DNA from 4 places in the Alicyclobacillus tolerans genome. Region 1 is predicted to be linked to each of the others. Evidence: riboswitches for the same ligand, from Rfam matches in the RefSeq annotation. Region 1 holds a riboswitch; each other region holds the start of a gene.

Evidence for each region. A riboswitch is a leader RNA that binds a small molecule or an ion and turns the genes downstream of it on or off. The one in region 1 is predicted to bind cyclic di-AMP.
Region 2: linked by a shared signal. The riboswitch ahead of ACOJUR_RS05185 (C40 family peptidase) and the one ahead of rplS (50S ribosomal protein L19) in region 1 are both predicted to bind cyclic di-AMP.
Region 3: linked by a shared signal. The riboswitch ahead of ACOJUR_RS11225 (C40 family peptidase) and the one ahead of rplS (50S ribosomal protein L19) in region 1 are both predicted to bind cyclic di-AMP.
Region 4: linked by a shared signal. The riboswitch ahead of ACOJUR_RS10190 (cell wall hydrolase) and the one ahead of rplS (50S ribosomal protein L19) in region 1 are both predicted to bind cyclic di-AMP.

What each region holds. Positions count from the first base shown of each region.
Region 1 covers NZ_JBMGNK010000002.1:1,498,120-1,504,268, reverse strand. Annotated here, with positions in the region: gene ACOJUR_RS07405 (hypothetical protein) at 1-196, opposite strand, end outside; gene ACOJUR_RS07400 (ribonuclease HII) at 203-841, opposite strand; gene ylqF (ribosome biogenesis GTPase YlqF) at 1,000-1,890, opposite strand; gene rplS (50S ribosomal protein L19) at 2,050-2,391, opposite strand; cyclic di-AMP (ydaO/yuaA leader) riboswitch at 2,830-2,963, opposite strand; gene ACOJUR_RS07385 (hypothetical protein) at 3,025-3,777, opposite strand; gene ACOJUR_RS07380 (hypothetical protein) at 3,764-5,428, opposite strand; gene ACOJUR_RS07375 (O-antigen ligase family protein) at 5,406-6,149, opposite strand, start outside.
Region 2 covers NZ_JBMGNK010000002.1:1,038,289-1,044,437, reverse strand. Annotated here, with positions in the region: gene gnd (phosphogluconate dehydrogenase (NAD(+)-dependent, decarboxylating)) at 1-131, opposite strand, end outside; gene ACOJUR_RS05195 (hypothetical protein) at 280-540, opposite strand; gene ACOJUR_RS05190 (hypothetical protein) at 751-888, opposite strand; gene ACOJUR_RS05185 (C40 family peptidase) at 1,080-1,925, opposite strand; cyclic di-AMP (ydaO/yuaA leader) riboswitch at 1,928-2,095, opposite strand; gene ACOJUR_RS05180 (2-hydroxyacid dehydrogenase) at 2,257-3,243, opposite strand; gene ACOJUR_RS05175 (FAD-dependent oxidoreductase) at 3,308-4,570, opposite strand; tRNA gene ACOJUR_RS05170 (tRNA-Gly) at 4,867-4,941, opposite strand; tRNA gene ACOJUR_RS05165 (tRNA-Phe) at 4,977-5,052, opposite strand; gene glpK (glycerol kinase GlpK) at 5,201-6,149, opposite strand, start outside.
Region 3 covers NZ_JBMGNK010000002.1:2,218,026-2,224,174, forward strand. Annotated here, with positions in the region: gene ACOJUR_RS11215 (FAD:protein FMN transferase) at 1-679, opposite strand, end outside; gene ACOJUR_RS11220 (FMN-binding protein) at 680-1,228, opposite strand; gene ACOJUR_RS11225 (C40 family peptidase) at 1,483-2,079, opposite strand; cyclic di-AMP (ydaO/yuaA leader) riboswitch at 2,081-2,202, opposite strand; gene ACOJUR_RS11230 (anti-sigma factor family protein) at 2,230-2,745, opposite strand; gene ACOJUR_RS11235 (globin domain-containing protein) at 2,986-3,357, shown strand; gene ACOJUR_RS11240 (DUF1284 domain-containing protein) at 3,393-3,830, opposite strand; gene ACOJUR_RS11245 (alpha/beta-type small acid-soluble spore protein) at 3,920-4,108, shown strand; gene ACOJUR_RS11250 (FMN-binding negative transcriptional regulator) at 4,225-4,833, opposite strand; gene ACOJUR_RS11255 (DUF488 domain-containing protein) at 5,018-5,416, shown strand; gene ACOJUR_RS11260 (Dam family site-specific DNA-(adenine-N6)-methyltransferase) at 5,495-6,149, shown strand, end outside.
Region 4 covers NZ_JBMGNK010000002.1:2,026,159-2,032,307, reverse strand. Annotated here, with positions in the region: gene spo0A (sporulation transcription factor Spo0A) at 1-185, shown strand, start outside; gene ACOJUR_RS10215 (GNAT family N-acetyltransferase) at 313-855, shown strand; gene ACOJUR_RS10210 (YfiT family bacillithiol transferase) at 897-1,418, shown strand; gene ACOJUR_RS10205 (LSm family protein) at 1,626-1,913, shown strand; gene ACOJUR_RS10200 (G5 and 3D domain-containing protein) at 2,020-2,880, opposite strand; gene ACOJUR_RS10195 (DMT family transporter) at 3,022-3,936, shown strand; cyclic di-AMP (ydaO/yuaA leader) riboswitch at 4,032-4,202, shown strand; gene ACOJUR_RS10190 (cell wall hydrolase) at 4,215-4,931, shown strand; gene ACOJUR_RS10185 (C40 family peptidase) at 5,043-5,888, shown strand.

The sequences.
Region 1 (6,149 bases):
TCCAAAATTGTGCCGGCCAATCATGCAACGTATTCGATTCAGGTTCATTAAGAGCTTGAATTGAAGTCGCTTGATGCAAGGTTGCTGGATTTTTTGTTCTTTCAGCTATCGTACGACTTTCAGTAGAAATTTTGGCAGATGGTTGAGTTGATGAAATATTGGAAGACGGTGATGTGGGATGAGATATTTTATTCACAGAAAGTCATCCTTCGCGATTTCTCATTATCGTTTGAACAGGAGAAAAAGATTGACGATGATGGGGCGTAATACCATAAATATTCATAGAATCAAGATGTTGAGAAGTGCCGTAACCCACATTATTTTCCCAATCATAGAAAGGGTATTCCTTTGAAAGATTTTTCATGTAACGATCTCTCCATTCCTTCGCCACAATAGAAGCGGCACCAATGGATAAGCATCGTATATCCCCTTTAATAACGGACAGAGTTAGTGAGTTCACTCTGTTTTGTAAACTATCATTTCCATCTACCAATACCCAGTCTGGTGTCCATTTTAACCCTTGAACAGCCCGTTGCATAGCTAATAAACTAGCTTGACGTATATTCAAATGGTCAATTTCTTGTACACTAGCCGCCCCTACTGAAATATCGAGAGCAATTTCCTGAATTTTCTCCAGTAAAACCTCTCTTTTTTTGGCGGTCAACTTTTTCGAATCTGTGATACTCTGAAGTTCTGCTATTGGAACATCTGGAGAAAAAATAACAGCTGCTGCAACAACAGGCCCCGCTAAACACCCCCTACCTACTTCGTCTACTCCTGCAAGTAAAACTTGTTTTGAACCTACAAGCCAACGTTCCATTTGCCAAGAACGAACCAGCATGTACACCACCTTTGATTTTCAAACTTTATCCTTTCAATAAAAAGCAATTTTGCCATATCAACTTAGCAACCGTTTAACATTGAAAAGACACTGCTTATTCTATCGAGATCATCAATAATAATCTATCCGTTAATGGCTGATTCATTCTACTCAGCACTCTATTCTTCCCCGTGTACCCATTCAAAAGACACTCTGCCCAGTTTACCCGTCTGCAGCTCACGAAGTAGAGACTCTGCCATACGTTCTAAATCCGGACGCGCACCAGACATTAACATGCCTTTCATACGGGTCATTTTTTCAAACAAATCTAAAAACGCTTCCGCTCCTTCAGGTTCATCGAGAGAATATGAAGCATAGGAGCGCGCTTCAATTTGCCATCGTTCTTCAACCAGATGCGGGTAATATCGAATTAAGAATTGTAGTGCATGTAACGCCAAATCTACATGATCTAAAATTTCTGGTTTTATAGCCCCACTCATAGCCAAGAGATACCCATCTTCAGGGGAATCTATTTTGGGCCAAAGCACTCCAGGGGTATCCAGCAATTCAATGCTACCTATACGTACCCACTGCTGGGCTTTTGTAATTCCCGGACGATCACCTGTTTTTACAGCAGAACGTTTAGCCAATCTATTGATTAACGATGATTTGCCCACATTGGGTATACCCACCACCATAGTACGCAGAGGACGTGGTCGCATGCCCCGACGCGCTTCCCGTTCGCGTTTAGCCTTAGCTGCCATTTCTAAAGCAGGAATAATCCGCTGTACTTGACTACCCGTTTGCGCATCGACAGCTATAGCTGAAATACCTTGATGTTCAAATTTCTGCAACCATTGCTTCGTTTGGCTTTCATCTGCCAGATCCTTGCGAGTCATCACAAGCAAGCGTGGCCGTGCTCCAATTAAATCTTTCAGCAAAGGGTTGGAACTGGCCATTGGCAATCTCGCATCGACTAACTCAATAATTGCATCAACCATTTTTATGGAAGCTTGAATTTCCCGACGTGCTTTGGCCATATGTCCAGGAAACCACTGAATCGTTTGCAATATCTTTTCACTTCCATCACATATAATTTTCTGTTGAAATCAGATCCGATAAACTACCACAGATGAAACGTATACTGAAATACTAAAACTAAGAAAGGGCCACCCGGCCCTTTCTTAACGCATTTACTTTTACTAACGCAAATCAGCGTACGGCTTAAACTAGCGAATTTCTTTAATGCGTGCAGCCTTGCCAGACAATCCACGCAAATAGTACAACTTCGCTCGACGAACTTTACCGCGACGCATAACTTCAATCTTTTCTACCTTTGGAGAGTGTAATGGAAATGTTCTTTCTACACCAACACCATAAGATATTTTGCGCACAGTATAGGTAGCACTGATGGCTGAACCACGACGCCGAATGACCACGCCTTCAAAAACCTGAATACGCTCACGCTGACCTTCACGAACTTTCACGTGCACACGCAACGTGTCTCCCGGGCGGAAACTAGGAATATCTGTACGTAATTGTTCCCGCGCTACTTCTTGAAGTAAATTCATCTAGGATTTTCCTCCCTTACCTTCGACGTTCATGCTTGTTTGCAAGCAGCGGACCGTCGAGATCACGCGCGATAATATACCATATAAATTCATCAAGGTCAATTTTTTAAAAATTTCACCTAATATAAAATGGTACAATAGAACAGGTAGTCGTACGACTACCTGTTCAAAATGCATGTATTAAGATGGAGACGTGCGAGTAGAAAACTTTACTTTTAGCTTTTTGTCTTCGTCCAGCATTTTAGAGACTGAATTCCGTGCTTGCTGCGAGGAACGCATCTTCCTCAAATGATGCAAAATCTCCATATCTCGCTCCCACTGTGGGAGCTCTGCATGTTTGTTCATGCTTACCAACTCCCCGATGGAAAAGTCCATCGCGGCATTCCTAAAAAGAAGCATTTCTTAAAAGTTACAATTGACGATTACTCGCCACCATTGTAAAACTGCCCGCAACGCTTACGGAGTTAGCTGACGGGTTCGGGAGCAGGCATTCCCTACATCAGTGAAAGACTGATGATTCACCCCTGTGATTGGGTTCTCCGCTTCTCTTAGGAATTCAGCGACGGCATACTTTATTATATGCCTCTTTGCTTGTTTTGCCAACTGATGAGCATATCTGAAATGATATAAACTCTAATCTTTGAATTGTTTTACAAGTGACAAAGGAATGTTTACCTTGGCGTATTTTTTATTCAGGTTAAACAGAATGGTGTCTGTAGAAATTTGTATAGGTCCCACTTCCGATATAGAACCCACCGAACTCGTTTCTACTTCACGAATTTGACCACTGCGTTTTCCGACCATGACCGTCATTAAAACATGCGAACTGGCTGGAAACACTTCTCCCGCATCCCATGTGGCTAATTTTTCCACATCCACACCAGGGACAATCATGGTGAACACCCAGCAATACTCGTCTACCACATATTGTTGAGGCTGCAGATACACAGGCGTTCCCATCTTCTCTACACCTTCTAGCACTTTAGCATACGTTTGAAATACATCGGGGCTTGGCAAAGGATCAGAAGGTGTCCAGTGACCATTGACAAACGAGAATGCGGACTGCCCTTGCTGAAAAAATTGAATATTCGTGTCTCCCTCATGTACACCTAACGAAACTTCATTTGGTTTTTCAACTGAACCATAGACGGTAAATGATGGATTTATAGAATTATCAACTAAATTAACACTAGCCTTAATTTGATATTGATGAAGTTGAAGCCCCTTGTGAATAGCCGTCTGAATGATGGGCCATGCTTCAGCATCCGTTTTCGCTAAAGAAATGGGTGGCACTTGATTTAAGGTGGTCAGAGGTTTTGGCGAACATCCAACCAGTCCAAAACAACCAAGCAATGCAGCTACAATCCATAGCTTATTGGACTTCATCTGCTTTCACCCGCTTTCTTCTGTCATTCAAGCGCAGTCCCCAGCCAATGAGACCAATGATTATAAAAATACCAATAGAGACTGGGAGTACTGGCGTATACGAACGTTGAATGATTAAATATTCACCCGTTCCGTATATTGAAAGAGCTAAATCAACCTTACCTGGTTGCCAATGAACAGGCTCTACATTGACAACGTTGGTTCGATATACACGCCAATTTCGATAAAGTTGATGATCTCGATATAGATAAGAAGAGAAATATCGAGTTGGCACGTCTCTCATCGCACTTGGATCATCCGTGATAATTTCAGGTGCTCGATTTCCAACAGAAGGTAATACAGCTTCAAAACGCAACGAGGAACCAAGGGGAGCCTCATATACTGTACGAAACTGTCCTGCACTATTGACCGACAAAATATAGGCTCTTTGAGCGTTGACAAAAATAGCATCTGGTCCACCCTTGGTAAGCGGACCAATCACAATATCATGCGGTAGTGATTGTGTCAACGAAGCATGGAAGCTAGCTACTACTTTATTTTGAGTTAAACTGACAATTTGCAGTAAATTGGCTCCTTCGAGCAATACCTGATTGGCGCCTGGTCGAGTAAATGAGCCTTCACCAAGAATAATTTGCGTTTTGACTGGAACTTGCACTGTATGACCTTGCCAACTTCCGGTCAAAAGTCCTCCTTGAATCTGCAAGGGTGGATTTGCAGGTGTAACATTTGCGTCAGATAATAATTGATTCCATTGCTCTTGATCTTGCTCCCAGGTTTGTGCAGCCAAAGCCAGAAAATTGCCTGAATAACTGGCTGGTTCTAAACCTAATGCTGCGGCGCTGGCAGGTGAAACTGGAGCCGTCAAATACATAATGGCATGTTGATTGACAATCTTCCAATGTGAAACTGACAAGGGGAATGTAGGCGCCACCAAATTCCAAAGTGAAACTTGAGCTAAATCACTCAACGGTAGCGGTTTAACTACTGCTTTGCCGTGATCCGAAAGTATTTCCATTAACTCATACTCGTGTTGAGCGGTCTGTAAAAGATTATACAGAGAGTCAGGCTTACTTGTAGCTTGACTAGCTAAATCACTAAGTTCTGCATTGCTAGGTAATACACGATTGAAAGTGACAAGTGCAGGTCCTTGCGGAGTTGAAATGGTCGACCAAGGCAATGCAGGAATATCTCCAGGAATCAAACTCATTTTTCCATATTTTACGATCTTAAAATGTGTCAAAAACGGCCATTCACTGTAGGGAAGCCATAGATTCACCAGCAAAATTGCAGCCGCAGAAACCAGTACGGTCTTCCAACCTGCTTTCGTAAACCATATAGCCAAAATACACAATCCCAGAAGCATGATGACAGTAAAAAGCACACGCAACCCTGTAGGATAAAAGGATACGCTTGAAATTCCTTGACCAAGCAAAAGAGCAAACAGCGTGAAAGTAATCCATTTTTTGCGCGATTGGATGCGAATAGTTGTCAGCCAGAGCACAATAATCACGATGACAGCCAGTACGCCAAGCAAAGCAAAATCTTCAACCAATGGTTTAACAACCCAAAGATTCATAGCATTGACAAACAGCGCCCAAAGCAGATAGACAATCCAAAGCCATCGACGACTACGCTTCAATGTTTTGTCCATCTTGCACCTCCTTGCCAAACCGCCCATATCCCCAAATCAGTAAGAGAGTTAAAAAAGCAAAATACAGAGCTGTCATGGGATTGTATTCCCATACATTTTCTGTGAAATTATGAATCACAACCGCTAAAATACCTGCAAATCCTCCAATAGCTAAAAACTTATCTCGTCCCCAAGCTGCTTTGGCAACTTTTTTATACAGCTCATAAAGAAGGGAAAGTTGCATACCAGCAAACAGAACAAGCCCCACCAATCCAGATTCGCCCAATGTCTTTGCGTAGTAATTATCGGAGTAGATTCCACCTCGATAAGTTGCAGCAACTTGTCCTCCGTAATGGCCTAAGCCTGCGCCAAAAAGAGGATTTGCCGCCATATGATCAAACGCCGTTAACCAACGGGCAATGCGGCCTGCTTCAGCTGATTTAAGAAAATAGACCGGTGAGAACAAATCAGCAAATCGATGATGTATAGATGGTAGAAAGAATGCCACAACACCTACGACTAAAAGAATCAGTAACAATCTCCGCTCAAAAATGAGCGCGGTAATCAACAATGACAACGCAAAAGCTAACCAAGCTCCTCGTGTATAGCTGAAGAGTAACGAAGCTAGACAAAAGACAGCGCCAAGAATATAAAACATTTTTCTCCAGCGATTGGTTTCACGAATAGCTAAGCTGATTAAAAGTGGTGAAGTCATAGCTGTAAATGCGCCCATTTCATTCGG
Region 2 (6,149 bases), 460 kb from region 1:
CCACCAGATTGTTCAAAAGTACGTCTTGCATCCTGGCTAATATCGTAGGCTATGACTTCATGACCGTGATCCATCAAATTTAATCCGAGATTATGTCCCATTTTGCCGAGACCAATTAGGCCAACTTGCACAGTGACTTCATCCTCTCTGCACTCAATTTACGCACTGACCGATTATATCAATCCATGTCACTTTTTTCCTCACTGCAAAATCAGCACGATTTTCATTTAGATTGCCAAACCGCAGGTCATACCATGCACTGCTAACTTTAGCAAGTATTCAAAGCTTTAGCGCTCCAATGGGTCGAGTTATTTTTTTCCCTCTTAAAAAGCGCCCTAGTTCATCTCTTCTAGCCAAATAACGTTGTCCACATTTTTCACACTTTAAAATTTCATTCGTATAATGACGAAAAGACCCTTTAAATGGCTTGTCCGCTTTGCCACTCGGGCGTATTTGACGCATATATTCATGAATATGGTGCTCAACGACTGTTAGCGGAGATTTACATTCACGACATTGAGGAACTTGATAAGAAACCAAGTTGGCAAACCTCCCTACATAAAATCAATATCAAAAGATGAATGCGATATTTTTTTGCTCTTTCTCCATTAAGTCCGCTATGTAATCAACATTTTACTGACGCATGTTATCGATTCGCTTTGTTTTGACATTTTCCTGTCACAACCAACGTTTCCAAACAAAAATCGGGAGAGACAACCCTGTCTTCTCCCGCCGGCGCTAGTTTTACACTTAATACAGTGCACCGCAGGCTCCACCGCAGCCACAGCCACAACCTGCTGCTTTGACAGTTGGGACAAGCAAGAAGAACAAAACAAAGATAATGAGAAATACGACTGCCCACTGTGTGTATCCACCAAATACACCCATGATTGACAACCTCCTTCTCGGCACATTTCACAGTATGGTATGACTTGTTGCCAAAAGCCTGAAACGGTTTATGCCTAGCATAAAAGGAGTTGTCCATGCATAAATAAGGAGTGCATTCACAAACGATGCACTCCGAACCCTTTTTTCAAATCAAATACAGCCAATTTCAATCACATTTCAAGACCATTAGATTAGTATATTCTTGTAGCACCAATATAATGGGGAGCCCAATAATACTCATTGTAAAGCGAAGCGATTTGAACACCTGAAGTTGGAGTTTGTGCGCTGATGAATTCACCGTCACCTAAATAAATGCCCACATGGGAAGGTCCATGTCCGTCCGTGTCAAAAAACACCAAATCGCCCGGTTGCAAGTCAGATTCAGAAATATGTACACCCTCTGCAAATTGTCCATAGCTGGTTCTATCAACATAGATACCAAAATGCGCATAGACAAACTTGACAAAACCAGAGCAATCAAAGCCACTGGGACTCATTCCACCATACACATAAGGGTAGCCGACATACTGCCTGGCGTACTGGGCAATCTCTTCTCCTAATACGGCCTCTGACAAGTTGGTCGACATGGGTCCACCACTACGAGCACTGAGATTATCCGTAGCATAAGATGAAGATGGGCCGTTTAATTGAATTTTTTCTCCTACATGCAAGATGGAATTGTTGGTGAGGTGATTCCATTGCTCAAGCTGACTGAGGCTAACACCATGCGCTTGACTGATGGACCAAAGACTCTGTCCGGGTTGAACGGTTACCACTTGTGTAGAAACTGTTGCAGGTTGCAAGTCGCCAGCAACATCACTGGTCTCTACTTCCAAATGCTGACCAGGAAAGATCAGGTCTCCACTGAGATGATTTAAAGTTTTCAAGCTGGCAACAGATGTGTGATAGCGTTGAGCAATAAGGTAGAGGGAATCTCCGGGTTGAACTGTGAAAGATGTGGTGGCGGCAAAAACGACAGATGTGTTCATGGCTGCAAACGCAGCAAAAGACAGCGCAAATTTAACTGTTTTTTTCACACTTAAGCTCCCTGTGCACCTACGAGGTTAGTTGACGGGCTCGGGCCGCAGCTTGTGAGCGCCCTACCAAAAAAGCATAGAAAAAATAGAATATTCAGCTCTTTAGGATTCGCCCCAAAAAAGAATGTCCCCCGTCCCCCGACGCCAAGAGGGTTCGGCGTTTTATGTCGACGTCTGGCGGAAGTATACCGAAATATCGCTTGGTTGGTCAATCCTTTTTACCATAAATTAGCCACCTCATGAAAATTTTTTTCTATTTAAATAGACTTGCCTTGATTGGACAAGAAGAAAGAGCCATCAAGAAGTTGGATTGATCGCTGTTGGACAGTGACTATTTACCATCCCATACTTCAGGATTAACCATGTGCGGTGGCTTTTCGCCAAGCAAGGCGCAGCGTAAATTTTCTGCTGCCAATAGTGCCATTGCTTTGCGTGTTTCCACTGTCGAACTCCCGATGTGAGGTAAAGTGACAACTTGGTTCATATGTAAAAATGGATGATTTGATGGCAAGGGTTCGTTCTCATAAACATCAAGACCTGCTCCGCGAATCCAACCATTTTGTAAAGCGAAAATCAAAGCCTGTTCATCTACTACTTTCCCTCGGGCTACATTAATCAAATATGCGTTTGGTTTCATTTGCTCTAACTGTGATCGACCAATCAAATGAACCGTTTCTTCAGTCAGTGGGGTCAATACAACTACAAAATCACTCGTCTGCAAAAGATGGGCTAAATGAACATAGTGCACATGCATGGTGTTCTCAATATCTGACCGGCGTCTCCGATTGTAATACAGAACGCGCATACCAAAACCCAACGCTCGGCGTGCTACAGCGGTGCCGATTCGTCCCATGCCTACAATTCCTATTATCCTCCCATACACATCTGTACCCGCCAGCAAATTCGGAACGTTAGCATGCCATTGCCCAGATTTGACGAAAGCATCCGCCTCAGGTATGCGTCTTGCTGCGGCGAGAAGTAAGCCAAAGGCTAAATCTGCTGTAGTTTCAGTCAGAACATCAGGAGTATGGGTGCCAACCACTTTCTGTTTCGCCATTTCCGATAAGTCGAAATTGTCATACCCTACAGCTATGTTGCTTACTACTCTTAAATTTGGTGCTTGATCCAATAAATTCTTGTCAATCGGAACGCGTGGATATACAAGCAGGCCATCCACATCTTGCAATCGTTCCAGCAATTCAGACAAAGGCGTAACAGCATTTTCTTTGGGGGTATAGACAACTTCAAAATCTTGCCGCAGCATGTCAATCGCTTCTACAGCTACCGTATCAGGCACGTATACTTTAGCTTTGCGCACAGCGAATTCCCCCATTTTCTGAAGTTCTGCAGATAGTCTTTCTAGCTTGCTAGCCTCAACGGGATTATATCAAAGCTCCCTGCTGAATCAGTTCCTGACGAATAGCAGTGACATCATACTTCTTTGTAGCCGCGTAATAGGCAGCTGCTACTCCGGCAGCATGGCCAGTGGCAAATGCAGTACCCATGACTCGAACAGATGCAAAAGCTAATGCATCACAAGAAATAATTCGGCCGGCACACCAAAGATTTTTGAAACCACGTACGGTGAGTGAACGCAAAGGTATGTCGTAGTATGCTTGATTCTTAATGGAAAGATATTCCGCTGGTTTTCCCGGTCGATGAATCTCAATGGGCCAGCCACCCCGTGCTACTGCATCATCATGTCGAATACCGTTCACAACATCTTCACCGGAAAGTATGTAATTGCCAAGTACGTGTCTGGTTTCACGCACTCCCATAGCTGGACCTGTTTGCACTAAATAAGCGTTCTCAAATCCTGGGATATACTTGCAGAAGACGTCCATATACTCCCACGCCTGTTTTCTTGCAGAAATTTCTGCTTTGGTCAATTGAGCAGATTGCAAGGCATCCACGTCCTCATCCGCAAACATCGCCAAAACATCCCCAGACTTAGGCAGACGCAAAAGCATACCACGCTCTTTACTTAAATGATGATAACCTTCTTGCTTGGCCTTCTGAATAGCTTGCTCGAATATGGACTTGTCCAGCGAAACTGATGGATGGACTCCACCAATACGCATCACCAATGTACTTGCTTGTACCATGCCTTCCGGACTACCCTGAACAACTTCTGCTCCGGACAAGGCTGACAAGTCAGCATCACCACTTGCGTCGACAAACGCCTGCGCTGATATCCTCAATTTTCCCGCATGATCGTAGCCAATGACCGTTGATACGCAGTCTCCACTGCGCTCCACTTCAATCACCTGACAATGTAGTAAGGGCGTCACACGATGTTGAAGAACGAGATCGTCCAATGCCAATTTCGTTAATTCACTATCGAGTGGAACTATAACGTTTCCAGTGCGAGGATTGCGATAAGGCTCCCGATATACGCCATATCTACGCAGCCGTTCAAGCAATTCATTTCCTACTCCACCTACGACTTGCAATAGAGGATCTTGCTGAGCAAAGAAACCACAATAGGTTAACACGGAACTATGCGTCGCGGCACCGCCAAAGTAAGGATTTTTCTCCAGAAGCAAAGTGGATGCACCCATTCGCGCTGCGCCTACCGCTGCCGCTACTCCTGCCGAGCCACCGCCCACCACGACCACATCATACGTTACATTACGGTCGTGCACTCATACTTCCCCCAATCATTTGCACTACTTCATCCTATGAATCCTATTCTTTTTTATGACCTAGTCATAATTCTAACTCAATTGTCTGCAAAATGGAAAACAGACACTAGGCATATATGGATCATTATGGGAGAGAAATAAAAAACAGCTTCCTGAGTCCAAGAAGCTGTAGGGAGTCATAACGAGCATTATTCTTTTGGAGCGGAAGACGGGATTCCGACGCGTGGGCGACAGTCCACGCTAGTCCCCGAAGGGGGGAACCCTTGGGTGAGAATCCTGCTTGCCGCGACTGCTTTTGGAGCGGAAGACGGGATTCGAACCCGCGACCCTCGCCTTGGCAAGGCGATGCTCTACCCCTGAGCCACTTCCGCACATTTCATCTCTTACGCTCTGCCTTACACGACACTGGTGGCTCGGGACGGAATCGAACCGCCGACACGAGGATTTTCAGTCCTCTGCTCTACCGACTGAGCTACCGAGCCTTTTAGAGTGACTTTACAAACATATCACAAAGCCCTTTTTAATTCAACTGCAATTTGGCTTTCACAAAGAAAGCCGCAAACCTGTACCCTTGACAAAAGTCGGTTACCTGGTTGCGGCTCATTCGTCTCTCAACCAAAATTCATCACATTATTCTTCATCACTTTCCCAATGCATGGTTCTCTTCACTGCTTTCTGCCAGCCCTTATATAAGTTCGATCGCGTTGTTTCCGCCATTTCTGGCTTGAATACTCGATCAAGATCGACCGTTTTAGTCACTTCTTCCTTTGTCCAAAATCCTACAGCTATACCTGCTAAATAAGCTGCACCAAGCGCTGTCGATTCAGTGATGCGTGGACGTTCCACAGGTACACCAAGAATATCCGCTTGAAATTGCATGAGGAGATTATTGGCTACTGCACCTCCATCAACTCGTAATGATTTCAACAAAATGCCGGAATCCGACTGCATGGCATCAATGATATCCTTTGTCTGATAAGCTAATGAGTCCAATGTGGCACGCGTGAGATGCTCTTTCGTAGTACCGCGTGTCAACCCGAAAATGGCTCCTCGCGCATACATATCCCAATAAGGTGCTCCTAACCCTGCAAAAGCCGGAACGACATAAACTCCGTCGGAACTTTCCACTTTGGAGGCAAAATACTCCGAGTCTACTGCACTATCGAAAAACTTGAGACCGTCCCTGAGCCATTGAATCGCCGCACCGGCGATGAATACGCTTCCTTCCAGCGCGTAGGTGACTTTACCGTCGATTCCCCAAGCGATAGTCGTCAGCAATCCAGATTTTGAATCTACCGGTTTTTCACCTGTATTCATTAACATGAAACAGCCAGTTCCATAGGTATTTTTAACCATACCAGGCTCAAAACACGTCTGACCAAATAGTGCCGCTTGTTGATCTCCCGCAATACCTGCAATAGGTATATTGGCTCCACCAAAAGTTCGTTCATCTGTATAACCATAAACTTCACTTGACGGACGCACTGTTGGTAACATAGCTTTGGGAATATCTAGTTCTTTGAGCAATTCCTCATCCCAATCTAAAGTATGAATATTAAACAACATCGTACGGGAAGCA
Region 3 (6,149 bases), 720 kb from region 1:
AAGTGCATACAGACATAGCATCGGAAAAAAGTAAATATCCTATTTTCTTTTCTGGAGAAAACGGATTGCGAATAGAAATCTTCCACGGCTCACCATTAGGTTGTATACCTCTGGCGATCACATCTCCACCAGCATTGATACAAAATCCTGGATATTCAGAAAAACAATGAACTACCAAATCAAGTGCTAGCCCTTTTGCGGTAGCTCCCACATCCAAGAGGAGCGGTTTCATTAAGCGAACGGTTTTTTTCTCCACATCAAGCTTTACATCACGATAGGAAGCATTAAAATCTATGTTTTCGCATAAATCCAATTTGTTTCCTGTCAAATAATTTGTGACAAAACCACCCTTCTCTAGCCATCCACCTATGGTCGGGTCAAATCGTCCATGAGTCATCTTGGCCAATTCTAAACTGAATTGGATAACCTCGAATAATAGAACAGGTACTTGAACATCCTCACCAATTTGTTGTGAAAGACGTCGTAACACACTGTGTTCAAGAAAACGACTGCAGGTTTCCTCTACGATGTTGAAAACTGAAATTGCTTGTTGCAAATTTTTTCTAACATCTTCAGATGAATTACCCTCTATGGAAACCCAAAAATCAACTTTTGTACCTAAAGCAAGCACTTGATGATGATAGAGTTGAAGTTCTTTGCTCAGGATAAATTCCTCCATTTAAGCCTTTGCAGCTTGCAAAGCCTGATAGACAGCCATAGCAAAATCTTGAGTACTTGCTGTGGCTCCAGAGACAATATCAATTTGCCACGTCTGCTTAGCTTCAACTTCGTTTGGTAAAACCGGATCAATAACGGATTGTGGATAATGAGTGGTACATTGAGTGATCTGCACTTGAGTGATTTTTCCATTCTGTATCGTTACAGAAACACCGACGCTACCATAAGCGTTCGTGCCCACTCCTTGGTAAATACCGTCCTTATAAAGAGAACTGCTATCGCTCTTATGTTGAGACTTGTCTGAATTTGATGTTTGATGATTTGCAGAAGTTGTTGTTGATGATAATGCTTTGTGGAATGACCTAGTCTCGTGATGTTCTTTTCCCATTTGATGGAATACCTTGTTGGACTCACTTGCATTTTTTTGATCTAAGATCTGTGGATTTAATGCCTGAACTGTCGGTTCCGTATAGAAAAAACCTGCAGCATAGATGGCTCCTACAGCGGCTGTAGATAATGTTAACCATTTGGATTGAGTAGTTTTGAGCAATCGATAAACACCACTTTCACCCGATTCCTATTCTCCGTCATAGATTAATAAAAGTGGCCTTCTAGGTGTTGAAGTATTTGTCCGATGGTTATGAAGAACTTGTGGAGTCATGAATAAAAAAAAGGGCTTGTCCCCCTGTAATATGTTCTGCCAAATGTAAACAGGAGAAAGAAAAAACCTGTTTATCCATAAGGCAACATATTAAAGTCATCTAAAGATGACGAGAGGAACAAGCCCTATAGAAAGTTTCACTTTTAAAACATACGTTTGACAGTAGTGATGTGATTGTACCAATACGTTCCAGGATGTAAAGGTGCAATACCTACTTTACCCAAACCGCCGCCTTCTTCAATCATCTGACCATTTCCAATATAAATCGCAACATGACCACCATGGTTAAAAATAACCAAATCACCAGGTTGCATATCCGAAATAGGTACCTGCCAACCTACATCGTGATATTGTACTTGCGAAGCTCCACTCATAACATAGCCGAGCGCATGATGATAAACATAGGCTGTAAAATTAGAGCAGTCAAAGCCATACTGACCTCTATCTTCGTTATGCCCCCATCGATAGGGAGTACCTAACTTACTTTCTGCTACTGTCAATATAGCTTGAAACTTCTCTTCTGGTGTCGCGTGAATTCCAGCTAACGGTTGAACAGATGGCTGATAAGTGACTCCTGGAGGTAGTTGACCGTTATACGCCAATTGAGATTTGACGTAGCTATTGCTGGAAAACGAATAAATGGGTGTACGATGATAAGTTTTTGCCATTGCAATTTGACTGGTAGCAGGCAAAAATACTGCAATGGATGTTAAAGCCAATAAGGCTGCTTTTATTTTCATAAAGTCCTCCCCTTGCCTCCGAGGTTAGTTGACGGGTTAGGACGGAGGTCGCCCATGCGCGTTGGCGCATTCACCCCAAATTGTATCCCCCGTACCCTAAATAGGATTCGGCTGTTTTTTGGTTCGGACTTTATGCTAACAAACACTTTGTCATAATTTCATTGCAAAATAGTTAGAAAGAAGTCTATAGTTTTCCAAACGATTTTCTAATTCATGAGCTTTACTCAAAACTGAATCAAATTTCACCGTTACGGAATGAGGTACTTCTCGAGTTACAATTCCCTCAGCTTTGACGACCACTTGATGGGCTGGCAGATGTGCCCAAAATGAAAAGAAAGCAACAGCAATTACCATTAAAGCCGCAATAGATTGGGGTACTTTTATAAAAAAGGAACGAGCTTTTAAACCAAATATTTTACCCATTCGAGATTGATTTTGTAAGTGCCGTTGAGGAAATACATACACTTTAGCATGAGTAAGTAGCGTGTCTGTTTCTGTAATTTGCTGATTCTTGTTTTCTTGAATCATGAGATTACGGTAAGATACATATTCTTCAACTTCTTGCCGACATTTTTCACAATTCTGTAAATGGCGCTCAAAACGTTTATTTTCAAGTTCGGTAAGTAATCCAGCCACATATCTCAAGCTTAAATCACACAATTGCATGGATTGCCTCCCGTCTCCCCCAGTTTTAACCAATCTTTCTCATCATGTAGACCCATTATACGAAAAAACCCCTAAACTTGACCAGTATTTTCTCAATCTCTCTTTTCATTTTTGTAGGAATACTGACTGGATCAAAATTCGCACATCAATGGATTGCTTTATGTCTTGTTTCACCAATAATTTGCATACTGCAGCAAAATTATATACGGTTGAATGAAAAAGCAGGAGGCTTATTGGAGTATGGAAGTTAAATCTATTTATGAAGCGATTGGCGGTCAAAATACAATAGCCAATCTGGTTGACATATTTTATACAAAAGTCCAAAAAAATGAACTCCTACGTCCTCTATTTCCAGAAGACATAAAACCTGTGCGTGATAAGCAATTGATGTTTTTGACTCAATTTTTTGGAGGGCCTTCGCTTTATACAAATATGTATGGTCATCCAATGTTAAGAGCCAAACATCTTGCACATCCTATTACTCAAGCTCATGCGAGCGAATGGATACGTTGTATGGAAGAGTCACTCAATCAAATTGGGATAGACCATTCTGTTCAGGAATTTATGTTAGAACGACTTCGATTAACGGCTCAACATATGATTAATCGTTGAAGATTGGAATGCTTAAAAAATGAAAAAATCAGATTTCAAACTGACTTTTTCGGGAGTGGTAATAATGAATAACCTTCCTTAATTCTTTGAACTCCTTCTTCACAAACTCCATAGGAGCGCCAACTGCACGTACTACAAAGTACGGCTATATCCGAAGGATGCATATGCTGACGAATTCTACTTTCAACTGACTGCCAAGCCAGTTTTTGACCAGAGTGTAATCCTAATTTAACTAGAATCTGTTGATCGCGATCTGCAACATTTTTATCTTCACAATGATAACATTGATTATCAGGAAAATAATGACACAATTCATCTGGTCCCGTGACAATAAGTACTTCTGTTTGTGGCTCTATTCTCAATTGGTTATAAACATTCTTCATATGCTCCACGAATTCTTTTGAATAACCCATTCCTCGAAAGCCAAGCATGCATAAAAGATGATGTCCGCGCAATCGAATCAAATCTGTCACCCTTCGATTTTTTAATCTGTGTATAGAAAACTAAACTTCTCACATAATAACTTTGCAGTCCAAAATCATTTTTGAAAGGGGAACTGAAAATGGCAAACAACAACGAAAAACTCGTACCAAGCCGTGCCCTGGATCAGATGAAATGGGAGATTGCAAATGAGTTTGGTGTTAATCTCGGAGCAGAAACGACTTCACGTCAAAACGGCTCCGTAGGTGGGGAAATCACCAAACGTTTGGTCGCATATGCAGAAAGTCAATTATCCGGCCAAATGAAGTAAGCAAGGAAAACCTTTGGTTTAGAAAATAATTCTTAGCGAGCCTATCCATACACACGGATAGGCTTTCGCGTATAATAAGGATATTCCTTCCCACTGTCATTTGAAGAAGATTGATTTTATTTTTGAACAATATTTTTCTGCATCCAGCGAGCAACTTGGACGTCATTCCAATCATTTTTCGCCTGTAATTGTTCAATTACACGTTGTTGAACAGCTAAAGGTTTATTCTGACTCAATTTTTTGCAACCTTCAACTAAATCAATCTCAACTTTAAAACCTACAATAGCTTTCATCATTTGTTGATAATAATGCTGCTTAGAATCCATAGGAAGTTTTGAATGTGGTTCATATGCATATATCAGTTTTTCAAGAATTTCTTCTAACTCGATTTCGTCTTTAACCAACCGACAGGTTCCTTGAATATGTACAGCCACATAGTTCCAAGTTGGTACCGATTGAGGAAGATCATACCATTCCGGTGAAATGAATGCATGCGGGCCAGAAAAGATACATAAACAAGGGCTACCATCCATTGCTCTCCATTGAGAGTTGGCTTTGGCCATATGCGCAAGCAGCATTTGTTTATCTTTGTCATAGTACATGGGTAGATGTGTGCAAAGAGGATGATTGTCCTCTGAAGTTATAAGTAAGGCAAAGGAATGACGAGTTATAAACTCTGAAATTTCATCTTCATCTTGCCATTGAAACGATTTTGGGATATACACTCCCACTCACTCCCTCGCTCGTCACCGATTTGGACGATCCGCTCACAAAAAATTGTAACATGTTGACGCAAGCTCCTTTGAGACCATGGGTTACTTCACAACAGAAATTTTGTATATGTTGTGTTACCTTTTTATGAATCATCTTTTCAGTAATGAACTATGAATTGAAAGGATTATGCCTGGTATGAAACATGAAAACTTGTACTTAAAACGTATTTATATACCAACTGATCCTTCTGACGGTACACGTATATTAATCGATCGATTATGGCCGCGAGGAATTCGAAAAGAGGAGGCTTACGTTGACATTTGGCTAAAGGAAATTGCACCAACAGATAGATTACGGAAATGGTTTCATGAAAATCCTGCACAACGGTTTTCTGAATTTCGTATTCTCTATAATCAAGAATTAACAACTAGTCTAAGTCACCAAGAAGCCCTAAATAAAATTAAAAAATGGGTGACAGAAAGCCCCGTAACACTCGTTTACGGAGCCAAGAATGAGTTAATCAATCATGCAGTAGTACTCTATGATTTTTTAATTGACTATTTAAATTGTTTATATGATCATCGCTATTGCTAAAATGGTAAAATTTCATCTTAGGGTTAACTTGTTGAACAAGCCATGAATCACTGGTTTTTTCGAAAATAGTAATTCAGCTTGGCTGAGCGGAGTGAGTATATGAAACCTTTTTTGAAGTGGGCTGGAAATAAACATCGCATCATGGATAAAATTCGAGAACTTCTACCGCCTGGTCGACGCTTAATTGAACCTTTTGCGGGTTCAGCTGCCGTATTTCTTAATACAGATTATAAAGAAAATATTCTTAATGATATGAATTCCGACCTTATCCACTTGTTTATGACACTTAAAGAATATGGATTGTCTTTTATCGACGAATGCAAACAGTTATTTATCGACGAAAATAATACACCCCAAGCTTATTATCAATTAAGGGAAGAATTTAATCAAACAACTGACCTCATCCGTAAAGCAGCATTGTTTCTTTATTTAAATCGACACGGTTATAACGGTTTGTGCAGATATAACTCATTCGGTCATTATAATGTCCCGTTTGGAAGATATAAAAAACCATATTTTCCATACAAAGAAATGGTCATATTTTATCAAAAAGCACAGACAGCTCATTTTATTTCAGAAGACTTTGAATCAGTAATGAACCAAGCAGAATTGGGAGATGTCATTTATTGTGATCCACCGTATGTACCAATTTCCCAAACAGCCAACTTTACCAGTTACCATGCTAATGGATTCGGTCCAGAAGAGCAATTGCGTTTAGCGAAAGTTGCAGAAG
Region 4 (6,149 bases), 530 kb from region 1:
CGACACCTTCTCGAGTAGAACGAGCTATCCGTCATTCTATTGAAGTTGCATGGGGGCGCGGGAATATGGATGCCATTCGAACGGTTTTTGGCTATACCGTAAGCGCTTCGAAAACAAAGCCGACAAATTCGGAGTTTATTGCCATGATAGCTGATAAATTAAGGATGGAGCATAGAGTAGGGTAAAAGTTTGTCTTCATTCATAATGACTCGAAGATTACAAATTTAAAGCCAATCGCTTTTTGGTAAGATGGAAGTGTGAAAATCTTTACCAAAAGGCGATTTTTGTATTTGTATAGTTGGAGTGGTTGTAATGTTATTCGAAAAAGACTTGCTGTCTGTAAGATTATTAACAATGCAAGATTACCCTCTGCTGGTCAAATGGCTTTCTCAATCACAAGTTCTCGAATTTTACGAAGGTAGAGATCAATCCTATAATATGGCTAAAATTTCCAGGTTATATGGGTCAAAAAACCTCCGTGGAATAACAGCTTGCATAGTTGAATATAGAGGAGAAAATATTGGCTATGTCCAGTTTTACGCTTTACCCGATCAACAAAAAAATGAATATGGGTTACGTAAGGAAGAATTGATTTATGGTATAGATCTATTCATCGGTGAGACTTCTTTTTGGAATCGGGGCATAGGTACTTTATTAGTGACATCATTGGTGCAATATCTAGAATGGGATTGCAAAGTTCATCGAATTGTGGCTGATCCGTTTGAATGGAATGTAAGAGCTATCCGCTGTTATGAAAAAGCGGGTTTTCGTAAATGGAAGTATTTACAACATCATGAAATTCATGAAGGAACCTGGCAAAACAGTTGGTTAATGATGTATTCTTCTGCAAAGTGATCTGCAAAGAATAGAGAAAAAGCATCTCAGGAGGCAGACTGATGGAGGATATTCGCTATCCAATCGGAAAATTTGTATTCGTTGAAAATGTAACAGAATTGGATAGGGGGAAGTGGATTCAAGATATTGTTGAAGCACCTTCCAAACTGAATCATGCTGTTGAAGGATTATCAGGAGAACAGTTGGACATACCCTATCGTGATGGAGGCTGGACGATTCGACAAATTGTCCATCATTTGGCTGAAAACGATATGTTAGTGTATGCAAGATTTAAGAGCGCTTTAACCGAAGATAATCCACAAATCATGGCGGTCAAAGAAAACTTATGGGCAGAACTTCCTGACGTTCATGTGCCCATTGCTTCATCGTTGCAGTTGTTTACATTGATTCATGAACGTTGGTCCATTTTACTCAAAAATATGTCTGATAAAGATTTTACACGTACTTTTGTCCATCCTGTAAGTGGGGTGTGGGACCTAAATAAAGCGCTCGGTGTTTATTCTTGGCATAACAGACACCATATAGCACAAATTATTAATTTGCGGGAAAGAATGGGTTGGTAAATTGTTTCTCTCTCGTTGCTGGGGTGGAATGAATTTTAGATCAATAGCACATTTGACATGATGGATGACACAATTTATCTATAAATATGCCAAGTTCCGCTCGTCCATGTGGACGAATATCGTGATGTCCAAATCCTTCCTTCGCGTAGAGTGTAGATGACCACAAACCAGTTTTGTGGAAATTCACTCTATAGGAGGAGAGTAGACATGGTGACTCGTGCGCATGTCACACCATATGTGGGGCAGCGTGTAGTTGTTCGCACTCATAATGGAGCCATCCATCACGGTATCCTGCATTCCGTCACTAACGATGGAATCTACCTGCGCCCTTTGCGTGGTCAATGGCAGCCAGCCAATTGTCAAGAGCAAGCACAATACGAAGTCTTAACCCGCAAGAACGGATCGCAGGAAGACGTTGAAGAAGCATGGTGGCCATTCTTTTTCTTGCCCTGGCTTGCTATAGCTGCATTTTGGCCATGGGCTTGGTGGTGGTAAGTTCTGCTTTTGTATGAAGCACCAACTTTTCCTCATGGTAGCCGGCTCCCTTCGAGCCGGCGTTACTCATATATCATCTGCTAAATTTACGGTGAGGGATTTGAACTTAGGATGCTGAACCAGGCTTCAGCACGTACAGTGTGAGTGTCCTTCTACCAAAATCCAACGCCTCTTGTTCGGTAGCCATACAGATGTCTATTCGATCTCCCTGAATAGCGCCTCCCGTATCGGCAGCAATTAAGTCTCCAAATCCAGGGATATAGACCACCGAACCGAGGGGGATGACAGACGGATCGACCGCGATAACGCCTGGTTCAGCAGGTCTTCCTGTTGCAGTAATTCCGCCTGCAACGTATGCCGTAGCAACCACCGTTAAAGTTTCGGCACTTTGCAAATTATTGCTGCTTCTCGTACTGAGCGTACTTTCAGGATTAGATTGATTGTAAGTTTGGGATTGAATAGGTGGTAAAACTGGAGCAATCCCTTCTAAGAGAACACGGGGAGTTGGGGGGCGGATGGTTTGAACGTGTTCGGCCTGTTGCAACATACGACCATCTAAAAAAACGCGCACCTGTTTAATCTCAGCAATGCCTTCTTCGCCAGAGTGCAAGACGTGGTATTGACCTACTGGCAAACGAGTTGTTTTTTCTATAAAGGTTTCAAATGGTAATCTTCGTTTGCTGATGGTGGTTACCACATGTTTTTGCATAAACCGATGGTCTGTATGAAGACTTGTCATGAACGATTTTTTAGAGTTTTCTTTTTTTTGTAATCTAATTTTTAGCCATTGTGATTTATTTTGCGCCTGTAAATTAGAATTTTCATTATTGATATAAATTGAATTCGCTTTCGGAAACAGGGTAGTAGTTTCCTGATGAGAAGCAGGAACCAATGTAGTAGCTCCATCGGCAATCAGCGAGGCAATCAGAGCTGAAATGGTTACCGGCATCATACCTGGCTTAAGCAATTGCTCACCCCTATCGAAAAATAATGAATTGGATTGGCTGGTTTGTCATTCAGACTATGCACCAGCCTCTCTTTTCATGACAGAGTTTTTACCGTATCTTTAGGTTTGCAGTTCTCGTTTGGGAAAAGAGGCACAATACATATGAATAAACCTATAGCTTTGATTTCTTTAATCCTAGTTACATTGGTTTGGGGAGTAACATTTACTTTAACGAAATCAGCACTTTCGGATGTACCTGCCCTGCCACTTTTGGCGATCCGCTTTCTATTAGCTAGTTTTTGTATGCTGCCCTTCGTGTTTTGGAAACGTGACCTGCGAAAACAAATGAATTGGCAATCGACGTGGATAGGTGCAGGAATTGGTCTGGTATTAATGCTTGGTTATGCCTTGCAAACTTTTGGACTAGAGACTACTTCACCCGCAACAAGTGGCTTTTTGACAGGACTTTCAGTGGTCATGGTACCGTTTATCAGTTCGGTTATTCAGAAAAAAAAGAGAATGGGTGTCCGTGTCTGGGTGGGAACATGGTTCGCAGCAGGCGGTTTATATCTACTTTGTGGACCAGGATTAATTCATATGCAACCTGGCATCCTGGAAGGTTTATTTTGTGCGTTGTTTATGGCGTTACAAATCGTCATGGTAGAAAAGGCAGCCCCTTTCATCTCACCTCTCTATCTGGCTTTTGTTGAAATTGCAACCATGTCAATTTGTTTTTCAATATACTCCTTTTTGGTCTACCCTCATTCAGTATGGAATCTGGCAAATTGGTTGCAGCCCAAAGTGGTTATTTCTCTGCTTGTCAACGGCATTATGGGTACCTCTATTGCTTATTGGATTCAAAATGTTGCTCAACGTTATTTGAGCGCTTCTCAATCTGCAGTTATTTTTACGTTAGAACCGGTATTCGCTGCTCTTGTGGCTTGGCTTTTAGATCAGCAGAAGTTAGGTTTCTTCACATGGTTCGGAGCTTTTTTCATTTTGCTAGGCATGTGGTTGAGCGATACTTCCATTCGATGGAAACTAACATGGAAAAATCATGATGAAATCAGTCAATGAGGTAGAAAAATGATAATGTTTATATAAAAAATGGTAATCAAGTAAATTATTTTAGAATGAATTCAATAATTTTTTATGTTAGCTTGTTAGTAATCTTCTGCTTCAAGCCGAATCGCTGATAGCAGCGTACGGGGGATTTTCAGTATGAAGGTGCGGGAATGATGCAATTGCCCGATCGCCTTCTAGGGGTGAATCCAAATTTGGACAGGCGTACTCGATCGCCTGAACCCGACAGCTAACCTCGGAGGCAATTCTCGAGAGGGAGTCGTTTACACATTATGTTGAAAAAACAATTTTTAAAGAAGCGAACTTTGCAAATCGCTGCTCCGGTCGTAGCAGTATCTTTTTTTGCGGCCACACATATGACGGTTGCCCATGCAGATACGATGTCAACGTACACCGTACAAGCAGGCGATACATTATGGAAAATTTCTCAAGCCTACCATATCTCTCTAGCTTCATTGGAAGCAGCTAATCCTCAGGTCACTCCGCGCGATATGTTGATTGGCACAGTACTGAATTTGCCAGTCTCAAGCCGTACATCTTCTTCTATTGTGGCCAACACCAACCAAATAAATTCAAGTTCATCTCCAACCGCAAATGCTGATGATTCAGAGGCTACGTACAATAGTAATCTATATTGGTTAGCCCATTTAATTTCTGCTGAAGCTCAGGGTACCCCGCTCAATGCTCAAATTGCAGTGGGGGATGTTGTCTGGAATCGTATGCAAAATCCAGATTACCCAAACACTGCTTATGGGGTAATATTCCAGAAAACGAACGGTTATGCGCAGTTTACTTGTACCACGAACGGTTTTATCTATCAGACTCCTGTGGCTAGCGCTTGGACCGCTGCCGAAGATGTGTTGGACAACCATGAAAATCTAGTACCTAATGCGTATGTTTTTTATAATCCATCCAAAACCGCTTCTAACAGTTGGGTCTGGGATCAACCAACCATTGAACAAATTGGGCCGTTTATTTTTGCACAGTGATGATTTTGTAGAAAGCCATCACTGGTTAGATTTTTAAAAAGTTTATATTTTATTTGCTAAACTTATATAACAGAAAATTTTAAATAATAAAATAAAAAAGAGGTGCATTTTGTGAAAAACAACAGATTTGCCAAATGGTTTTGGCAAGGCGCTGGCGTCTTGGCAGCTGCATCAACAGTTCTCGCCTTTGTTCAGCCAAACGAAGTTTGGGCTGCAAATCTGTCGTCCAATTCCAGCGAATATGTAGAGACGAATCACGGTTGGGTAGACATGTTTCGCTCACCATCTATCTATTCTCCTGTGGTAGGTAAATTAGAATTATCGGAGCAAGCACCGTTGGTAAAAAAATATAACAACTACTGGTATGAGGTTGATTGGCAAGGTCAAGATGTTTTTTTGACCACGAGTAGCAGGTTTGTCCATCTGGTAACAACCGATAGTACTCAAACAGTTGCTCCTTCTTCAACAAACACTGCATCATCGGATCTTTCAGCAAATACGACTGTAAACACAAATGGATTGAGTTCTGCAACCTCTCCTTCGTCATCTTTGCCAGAGTGGAAAATAGAGGCTAACAAAGTGATTGCTGTAGCCCGTACCCAACTGGGTGTCCCTTATTGGTGGGGGCATCAGGTTCCTGGTGTAGGTTTTGACTGCTCAAATTTTACGGCTTGGGTTTATCGGACTGCTCTTGGCATCCGCTTTTCATCGTCGTCCGTATATCAACGTTATCATGTAGGAACACCTGTTCCACTGTCGCAAATTCGTGAAGGAGATTTGCTTTTCTTCCGAACAGCCAATAACCCGACAGGTGGAGGACATGTGGGGATTTATGAAGGTAACGGAATGCTCATTGAAGAAGGTGGGGGATACGGAAAAGTAGTCCAAGTTCCACTGTATTCGACTTGGTTTGGGCATGCTTTAGTTTTTGCTCGCCAGGTCATTCCTAACTCCTAACCAGATGTTTGTCAATCGGGCGAATGTCCATGGCATAAATCTGGACTGCTACGTACTGTAAGAGCAGAAACCGCTCAAGGGAGGTGCTCTTAGATGTACGGAGTATTTGGAGGATATACTCGCTGGGCTGTAGTATTTCTCATCATCTTTGTGCTCTTTATCCTGCTCGTGCCCTATTCGGTAACTACCTGCACCACAACACCGGTTGCGTAATTTAACAATTTTTACAAATTCAGAACAAAAAACTGTCCCTGCAGGGGC